DNA from 2 places in the Exilispira thermophila genome. Region 2 is predicted to be linked to the other one. Evidence: riboswitches for the same ligand, from Rfam matches in the RefSeq annotation. Region 2 holds a riboswitch; the other holds the start of a gene.
What was found. Region 2 has a riboswitch for cobalamin ahead of ACZ5EC_RS07400 (IS110 family RNA-guided transposase). Riboswitches for the same ligand answer to the same signal wherever they lie in the genome.

Region 1 (5,199 bases), 110 kb from region 2:
TAAGGATAAAAATAATAATATTTTATTTACAATCAAACCACTAGGATATAAAATTATAAGAGATTATTATTTTGTAAAAAAAGAATCTTTTAATTTTAGTGATGTTGACTTTCAACAATTTATCAAAAAGTTGAAGGATTATTTTCCTGATAATAGAAAACTATATAAATTAAATGGAAATTCAAAATTAGAAAAATATGAAACATTTCTTATAAAAAAAAGATGGTTAGTTGAAAATAATATAGATAATGTTTATTTAATCATTTATATTATGGATGAAAATATGAGGGCTTCTAATAAGTTTATTTTTGAGTTTCCATTAAAATATGTTATGGAAGAAAAAAATATTAATCATACTGAAGAAAAGGAAATCAAAGAAGTAAAATAATTATATTAAATAAAATATATAAAAATAATATTGATATATTTCTTGTTAAATTAGAGATAAATTTATTATTACAAAAAAAAGGTTGTCTCAAAACTAAAGAAGATGCAGAATTAAAGAGAGCTAAAGAAAAAAAATTCTGTGGTTAGTGAAGTTCATAATAAAATTTGAAATTATTGTATTTAATTAAATTAATTTAAGTTAATAAATATATCCTAATTAAAATTTCTTGACTGGATTACAGTTGCCAAAGGCTAAAAAGAAAAAATATTAGTTTTGTTATAAAAGTTCTAAAAGTATTAAATAAACTGATTTCATAACTGACCTAATGAGAAAAATTTTAATAATGATAGAATCTATTCTATTTTTTAAATATCTCAATAATTTCAATTTTATTTTTACAAAAAGAGCTATCCCTTAAATAGAGACAGCTCTTTTTTAATTATTTTATTTATTTTAATTTTTTTGCATAACCTTTATTTTGCTGAATATTTCAAAGAATCCTTTAAAAGTATCAAAAGAAGGTTGTAAAATCATATTTTCTATTTCTGGAGTAATAAAAATTATATTTCCTGTTTTTTTAGCTTTTAGGTGAGTAAATATGTTATCATTAAATAAATCTTTTTTAATGTATGTAGAAGCAACAAGAATAAAATCAGGATCAAGTTCTATAAATTTTTCTAAAGAAATTTTAGGCCATCCTTTATCTTCTATGGAGTATTTTATACCTGCAAGTTCAAAAAAATTAGCAATAAATGAATCCGAGCCTGATAACATAAAATTCTTGTCATACCAGATTATAGATATACCTGTAATATGAAGTTTTAGGTTTTTAATTTTATTTTCATATTGGTCAATATATTGCTTTTTAAGAGTTTTAAAATTATTATATAAACTAAATAATAAGGATAAATTTTTTAAATCATTTTTTAAAGATTCAATTGTATCAGGTGAATAAACAAAATAGTTGATATTATTTTTTTCAATTTCAGCTAATTTTTGAACTGGGAAGGATTTATCAATTATTAAAAGGTCAATTCCATTTGATATGATTTTTTCTAAATCAGGTCCATTATAATCACCTATAATTTTAGTGTCATTTTTTAAATAATTTTTATAAATTGATATGGAATAAGAATCAACACCAACAACATTATTAAAATCATAATTTAGCATGTGAAGAGTTTTAATTACAGCTGGATTTAAAATACCAATCTTACTATAATTTTTCAATTCAATTTTTCTTCCTAAACTGTCTGTAACAGTTTTGACTGGAGTATTATTATTCTCACCCTGTTTTCCTGCAAAAGCTGGATGTGCAAATAAAAATACAAAAAAGAATAATACAAAAAACAAAGTAAATTTAAAAAGATATCCCTTTTTCATAAGAAAACTCCTTTAATGTTTTTTTAGTTGGTAGATTGCAGGAAAATTTTAAAAGATTTTTGCTTTCTTTTATTGGTTGATAAAAAGAATTGAAAAAAGAAAGTACATAGATTGCATTTTCCTGCTATATCCACCAGAAGAAGGATAATAGCTAATTATCAGCAGGTCTCCTGACTTAAGGAAAAGTTTATAACCCTTCCCATAAGGCTTCCCTACAGTGGTTGTTATAAACCGTTTACCTATTACAGTTCCTTCTGAGAGTGCAGGATTTTCACCTGCTTCCCTTGGCTGATAATTATTAATAGAATAATAAATTATATTTTTAAGTCAATAGTATAAAATAAAATTATTTTAAATAATTTTTCCTGATTTTTAAAAAATCATGAATGCTTTCAGATAGATAATATCAGTATTAACAGTAAATAGTAAATAAAAGAAAATAACAATAAAAAGAATAAATAAGAAAAGACATAAAAATATTAAAAATAAAACTTGACATCATACTGTTATAAAGTATGTTGAGAAAGACAGATGGTAATAGAAAAAGGAGGTCAGTTATGTATAATAATTTTCAAAGTGAAAATACAAAGAAAGTTGTTTTAATCACTGGTGGATCATCAGGTATTGGAAGAGCAACAGCATTATATTTGTCTGATCTTGGATTTAAGGTTTTAGTTACTGTAAGAAAGGAGAAGGACTATGCAAAAATTAAAGATATGAATAAAGAAAATCTAATTTCATTGTATCCATTTGATTTTAATGAAAAAGAACATTATAATCTTCTATATGAAAATATAAATCTGATGCTTGATAAATTAAAAATAGATGGTCTTTTTAGTATTATAAATAATGCTGGTGGTGGAGAAATAACGCCTATTGAATTAATGAATGTATTGGATTTTAATAAAGATCTGGAAACTAGAATTGTAGGACCAATAAAATTATTACAGATGTTTCTTCCACTTATAAGAAAAGCAAAAGGAAGAATATTATGGATAGTTACTCCAGGGCTTATTCCAACACCTTTTGTTTCAAGCATACATATTGCAGATTTTGGAGTAAATTGTCTTGTTAGAACTCTGGATCTGGAACTATCAAAATGGGATATCCCTGTTTCGATGGTAAGGTGTGGTGGAATCAAAACGGAGGGAGCATATAAGGCTAATATTAAACTTGAAAATTTTATAGAAAAATTATCAATAAATAATCCTGTTGAAAAAACTTATAAAAAATTATTAGAAAAAGAACTGGATTTTCAAAAAAAATTTGAAGTTAAAAGAACAGATCCAGTTGAAGTTGCTGAAATAGTAGGTAAAGCGTTATTAGAAAAAAAACCAAAATTGGTTTATAGAGTTGGATATATGTCATCTATTGCTGGGATATTAGAAAAATTTCCATATTCTTTTTTAAATAAATTATTAAAAAAAAGAATGTAAAGTTTAATAAAAAATATATTTAGTATAATTGTTAAAAAGAAAGAATATATTAGTTATTATATACATAGGTCGATGGGGGGAGGAGTAAAAAAATATGCAAAAATTAACAAAAGATGAATTTATAAAAAAAATGAGAATCGATCAAAAACTATTTAGTGATTTTGTAAATGCTGACATTATTGAAGAAAAAGAATTATATACTGAAGAAGATGTAGAAAAAGTTAAAAAATTCAAGAAAATAAATGTATTTAAAAAAGAAGATTTGTTTAAAAGATATAAAATTAAAAATACTGAATATGACCTTTTGTTAAAAGAAAATATAATGGAAAATAAACCATTTTATAATAATAAAGATGTAGAAATTTTAAAATCATATAAAAAGTTGAAATCTCTAGGATATGATATTCAAAAGGTAATAAAAATATTAAAAGAGATAGGCCTTCCAGAAGAAGATAATTTGTTTGATAATGATGAATATATTTATATAAATGATTTAGCAAAAAAATTAAATATATCTGAAAGAACTATAAAATTTTATGAAAAAGAAAAGTTGATTTATGAGCCAAAGATATATAAAAATAAAAGATTTTATTTAAAAGATGTTGAAAAACACTTAATATTAATAAAAAACTTGCAGGAGATTGGATATAAGTTGAAAGAGATAAAAACTATTTTTGATGGATTGATATATAAAAAAGATAATGAAAGAAGAAAATATGATTTAATTAAAGAGCTTTTAAAACAACTTGAAATAAAAAAAGGGATATTAAACAAAACAATAGATATGTTAGAAAGGATGAATAATGAGTAATAATACAATATATTTTATTGGGGATTCTATAACCAGAGGGGTAACATTAGTTGATGGTAAATATAAAATAATAGATGAATCATTTTATGAAAAATTTAAAAATATAATCTATAAAAAAACAAAGAATTTTGGTAAGTTTGGAATTACAACAAAAAAATTTTTAGAAAATATAAATAAATATACTGGAAAAGATGTTGATTTAATTTTTTTTCAGATGGGTGGTAATGATTGTAATTTTAATTGGAAAGAGATTGCAAAAAATCCTGATGCTATACATTATCCAAATGTTTCAAAAGTTGAATATGAAAGTAATTTAAGAAAAATATATGATTATTTTTATAAAAATAAAATAAAAGCAATAACTTTGAATTTGCCTCCATTACATCCAGAAAAGTTTTTTAATTATCTGGGCAACAAAAAAGAGAAAGAAAACATTTTGAGATGGTTAAAAAACATTAGTAAAATATATTATCACCATGAATCATACAATAAAATATTTGAAAGAGTGACATATGAATGTGGTCTAAATATGATTGATATAAGAAGTGATTTTTTAAAAGAAGATATACTTGATGATTTAATAAGTGAAGACGGAATACATCCAACAAAACTTGGTCATGAATTAATTTTTAAATCAATTAATGAATATTTAGTTAAAACTTTTATTTATTCTAAATAAATTTACATAATCCCTTTATTTTTTGCAAGTTGTTTAACTATAAAAGTAGCAACATCTTCTGGAAAAGTATGAGGTCCAAATCCAGCATCATACCCAAGTTCTATTGCTAGTTTATGCTCAATTCTAGGACCCCCTACAATTAAAAGAACTTTATCTCTTAAATTTTCAGCTTCTAAAAGTTCGACAAGTTTAGTTAGATTTTTAATATGTATGTTTTTTTGCGTTACTATTTGTGAAACTAAAATAACATTAGCTTTGACTTCTTTGGCTTTTGCAATTAATTCTTCTGATGCAACCTGAGCTCCAAGATTATAAACTTCAAAACCATGGTAAGATTCAAGTCCCTTATGACCTGCAATCCCTTTCATATTCAATATTGCATCAATTCCAACTGTATGAGCATCCGATTCAATACAAGCCCCCACAACAGTAATTTTTCCAAAATGCTTTTCAATAAAATCAACTATAGTTTTTTTATCCCATGATTCATTTGTAGCTTTTG
Region 2 (5,199 bases):
ATACAGTAAAAAATTTAGCCCTTTCCTCTTCTGTTCTTAAAAATTTTAATTCTGATAAATATTTCAAAGCTTTAAATATAGATAGTTACTGGAAACATTCTATTGCAGTTGGAGTAACAGCTAAAACAATTGCTATTCACAAAAGAGTAGATAAAAAATTGGTAGAATCTTATTTTATTGGGGGACTTTTACATGATATTGGAAAAATTTTACTTAATATGACCTTTCCTGAAGAATATTTAAAAGTTATTCATCAATCTGATGTAAAGAAGATTCCATTATATTTAGTTGAACAGGAAATGTTAGGAATTAATCATAATGAAGTTGGTTTATTGATAGCTGAAAAATGGAATTTCGGTGAAGAGATACAAAATATAATTAAAAATCATCATAATGTAGAATTTATCAAACAATCTAAAGATCTTTTTTTTATTAGCATTGTATTGTCTAATATGTTTGTAAAATATTTAGAAATTGGATTTTCTGGTAATAAATATTATGACCTTGATTTTATGTATGATCTATCTGATAAACATAAAATTGATTTAGATTTATTAGAAGAAAATCAGAATGAAATAAGGACAAAAATTAAAGATGCTCAAATTTTTCTTAAGATTGTGGAGGATTAATGAAAGTAACAATGTTCGGAACCAGAGGCTCCCTGCCAACACCTGGAATAAATACAAAAAAATATGGGGGTAATACAACCTCTATTCTATTAGAATTTGATAATAATACTTTTTTAATAATTGATGCTGGTACAGGGATTAAAAATCTTGGAGATTATCTTTTAAAAAATTACAAACCACCTTTTGATATAAATATTTTGATCAGTCATACTCATTGGGATCATATAATGGGGTTACCATTTTTTGTCCCTATTTACATTCCTGGAACTAAAGTGACATTCTGGGGACCATTTTCAATTAAAGGGAAAAGTTTAAAGGATATTATTACAGGACAAATGACTTATGAATATTTTCCTGTTAATTCATCAGAAGTAGCTGCTACTTTCTATGATAATGAATTAAAAGAGGGAAAATATCAAATTATGGATTGTGAAATAGATACAATATTGTTAAATCATCCCATATTAACTCTTGGGTATAAAATAAAATATAAAGATAAAACTGTTGTTACATGTTATGACCATGAAGTATATCAAAATCTTTTCAATAAAGATGATGAAGGTATAGATAGGGATGCTTTTAATGAAGCGGAAGAAATGACACAAAATTTAAATGAAAGAGTGAACAATTTTGTAGCAGGAGCTGATCTGGTTATTTATGATTCTCAATATACAAAAAAAGAATATTATTCAAAATATAAAGGATGGGGTCATTCATATTATGAGTGGGTTTTAAAAGTTGGTCTTAATTATGACATTAAAAAGCTTATTTTCCATCATCATGATCCTTCAAGAACAGATAAACAATTAGACTATATAAAAAGCTGGCTTTTAAACATTATTGATAAAAAAAACTCTAAACTTAAGATAGATATTGCAACTGAAAAAAAAGAAGTTATAATTTAAAATTCTTTTTCAACAACACAAGCTGTACCGTAAGCTAAAATTTCAGCAGCTCCAGCCATTATTTGAGAGGTATTAAATCTTATTCCTAAAACAGCATTTGCACCTAATTCTTCAGCATTTTTTGTCATTCTTTCAAGAGCTTGTTCCCTTGAATCAGTTAAAAGATTAGAATATCCTTTAATTTCACCGCCAACTATTGTTTTTAATCCAGCTGCAATATCCTGCCCAAGATGTCTTGTTCTAACTGTATTACCAGAAACTACACCCAGAATTTTCTTTACTTTGTATCCTGCTAAATTTTCTAAAGTGCTTAAAACCATTTTTCCCTCCTATAAAAATCAATATTAAATATCAAAAAATCTGCTAATTTATATAAACGAGGTAAAACCTCAAATCATTGCTTTCAGGCAACGGAATAATCTTTATTTAACAATATATCATTTGATTTTACTGGATCATATTCACAACCATTTTTTAATAATGTCCATACCAATTTACTTAACTTTCTTGAAGTTGCTATTATTGCTTTTCCACTTCCTTTTATTTTTTTCATATTTCTATAAGATTTCATATATCTATTTTCTCTTTCTCTTTTTACCCTTATCATACCCATTGTCATCTGTACAAATGCTGTTCTCAATTCTTGTGAACCTCTTTTAGTTATATTCCCATATCTTTCTTTGTCTGCTGAATTTTGTACCCATGGTACCAATCCACAATAAGAAGAAAGCTTTTTATATGAACTAAATTTATTTATGTCATCTATGTAAGCCCTTAAAGTAATTGAAGTTATCAATCCACATCCTGGTATTGTCCTTAGTATTCTTACTGCTTCATCTTTTTCTGTCATCTTTGAAAGCTCTTTCTCTATTTCTGATATTAAACTTTCTATACTATTTATTGTTTTTATTATCCCTGATACTATACTTTTTTTTATTGGGTCCGATATTTGTTCTATAATTTTTACCCTTCCTGTTTTTGTGTTAAGCTGTCCATTCTTTGTTTCTATACCCATTTCTAACATTATTCCATGTATTTGATTCTTTAAACTTACATTGGTCTTTTTTAATACTGACCTATGCTTTAATAAATCTCTTAAATTTTTACTATCTTCTTTACATAAATTTACTTCTGGTATCATATCTTTTGATAAAAATTCTGCTAATGTCCTTGCATCATGTTTATCTGTTTTGTTTATTGATTCATTTATTACTTTAAACTTTAAGGTATTTACTACATGTACTTTAAATCCATAATTTTCCATTTCTCTTTTGAAATATCTTGTATTTCCTGTAGATTCTACTGCTATTTCAATTTCTTCTGGTTGGGATAATTTCTTTAACAATCTTACAAATTCCATATATCCTTCTTTTTTTGTAGAAAATTTCCAATTAATATCTGCAATCCTTTGTTCTAAATTTTTTATACATACCGTCATTTGATGCTTGTGTAAATCAACTCCAACTGATAGTTTCATCTGCCTCCTCCAATTATTTTTTTTTAATTGAAAGCAGATTCTTTACGATATTTATTACAGAGAATAATCCATTCTCCTATTCAATCTGGATTGTTAAAATCCGATTATTATGTTGATTCGGCTGTAGGCTCTTCATTCTCCTAAACGGTCTTTTTGACCAAATTAAATGTCGAACCTAAGCCTATCTGCTTTCAGGTTTATTTTCGTTGCCTGAAAGCAGTTTCTTTATCCCCTGCTATTGATTTTTATCACATCTCCTAAATATTTTAGGGGGTTAATGGGGGAAATTATTTTTTTAGATATTAATCATTACAAAATTTGAAATTAATAAATGATTAGTTTTTCACTTTAAAAACTAAAAAGTAAGATTTTGCAAATAAATTAGAGTTTTTTGGATTTCCCACCACTTTACCCCGAAGCATCTAAATATTCTGGCAGGTTTTCCGGCTTGTGGCTATCTACTCCTTCACCTTCCCGGAATATTTGCAATTTTGATAAAATTCAAAATCACATATTATATTCCAGTGGTTTTTGAAGTTTCGTTACCACTCACGGCTGCGGGGACAGCTCAGGATTTTAACCTGATTCCCTTTTAAATTCATATAGACATTTTTATAACCAGATATAGTTTGAACATTAAACCCGTAATAAAAAAGGGGTTTTCTAAAAAATATAAATGGTAATATATATCTATATGAATCACCAGAATACCATGTATTAACATTATAGAATTTAAAATTTATAATTCAATTATATTTTTAAGATTTTATAAAAAAATTTAAATTAAAACCTTGACATATTTACAAAGTACTTTATTACTTAAAGTGCATTAATTAGTTGATTTTTTTGTATACCCAAAATTAACAATAATTACATTTCTTAAAAATTGCTAACTTCTTTTAAAATTTTTAAAGGATAATATCATGAATAATAATCTTGCAATAAAAGTAGACAATCTCAAAAAATCTTATAATAAATTTATTGCATTAAAAGGTATTTCATTTGAAGTCCCTATAGGTTCAATTTTCACAATTGTAGGACCTAATGGTGCTGGAAAAACAACTACAGTTGAAATCCTAGAGGGAATTAGAAAATTTGATGAAGGGCAAATATCTATCTTAGGAAATAAAATTGGTTCTAAATTTGTAAAGGAAAATATAGGTGTTCAATTACAGGATGGTCAATTAATGGAAAATCTTAAACCTATAGAAATTCTCAATCTTTATAGATCATTTTATAATAAAGGGTTTGATTCAAAAACTGCATTAAAATTAGTTGACCTTGAACACAAAAAAAATACTTTAATAAAAAATTTATCCGGTGGAGAAAGCAAGAGATTACAAATAGCATTAGCTGTTATTAATGATCCATCAATTATTTTTCTTGATGAACCAACAACTGGACTTGATCCGAATTCAAGAAGAAAATTATGGGATATTATTCTAAAATTTAAACAAAATGGAAAAACAATTATCTTAACAACACATTATATGGATGAAGCTGAAGAACTTTCAGATATTGTACTTATAATAAATAAAGGTAATGTGATCGCAAAAGATACACCAACCAATCTAATTTTAAATTCAAATATAGAAAACAAAATTTCAATTTCATTTACAAAAAGCTCTTTAAATAAATCAAATTTTCAAATTTTAGATTCATTTTTTACTAACTTTAAAAGTGAAATAAAAAAAATTATTAACATAGAAAATAAATATATAATTTATACAAACTATATTGAATCATTTTTAGAACAGTTTTTTTTAACTATAAGAAATACTTCTTTAAAAATTGAAAATATTTTTATAAAACACCCATCTTTAGAAGATGTTTTTCTTTTAAAAACAGGGCAGATTTATAAAAACAATTCAGCTAATAATAATTAATCTTTTAATTAAAACAACAAACAGAAGTTGTAATAAAATAAATAAAATAAATAAAATAAATAAACTATAATATTGTTGATAAATTAAAATAAACGGAGTTCTTTATGAAAGATTTAAAAATTGTAAATAATTTAATAAATGTGTTTTCATTAATGCAGAAAAGATCAAAAGGAACATTATTCTGGATCTATTTTTTTCCTGTGTTTATCTTTTTGTTTTTAGGATACATATTTGGAAATACAGATAATAGTAAAGTTAATACAATAAAAATTGGATTTGATAAAAAATATGAATCAAATCTT

Region 1: another riboswitch for cobalamin. It lies ahead of ACZ5EC_RS06945 (ABC transporter substrate-binding protein); the one in region 2 lies ahead of ACZ5EC_RS07400 (IS110 family RNA-guided transposase).

Annotation. Positions count from the first base shown of each region.
Region 1 is NZ_AP042476.1:1,644,613-1,649,811, reverse strand. Features, by position in the region: gene ACZ5EC_RS06950 (hypothetical protein) at 1-388, shown strand, start outside; gene ACZ5EC_RS06945 (ABC transporter substrate-binding protein) at 842-1,771, opposite strand; cobalamin riboswitch at 1,915-2,079, opposite strand; gene ACZ5EC_RS06940 (SDR family NAD(P)-dependent oxidoreductase) at 2,329-3,207, shown strand; gene ACZ5EC_RS06935 (MerR family transcriptional regulator) at 3,302-4,018, shown strand; gene ACZ5EC_RS06930 (SGNH/GDSL hydrolase family protein) at 4,011-4,697, shown strand; gene kamE (lysine 5,6-aminomutase subunit beta) at 4,700-5,199, opposite strand, start outside.
Region 2 is NZ_AP042476.1:1,750,791-1,755,989, reverse strand. Features, by position in the region: gene ACZ5EC_RS07415 (HDOD domain-containing protein) at 1-629, shown strand, start outside; gene ACZ5EC_RS07410 (MBL fold metallo-hydrolase) at 629-1,534, shown strand; gene ACZ5EC_RS07405 (YbjQ family protein) at 1,531-1,854, opposite strand; gene ACZ5EC_RS07400 (IS110 family RNA-guided transposase) at 1,938-3,011, opposite strand; cobalamin riboswitch at 3,428-3,649, opposite strand; gene ACZ5EC_RS07395 (ABC transporter ATP-binding protein) at 3,935-4,897, shown strand; gene ACZ5EC_RS07390 (ABC transporter permease) at 5,002-5,199, shown strand, end outside.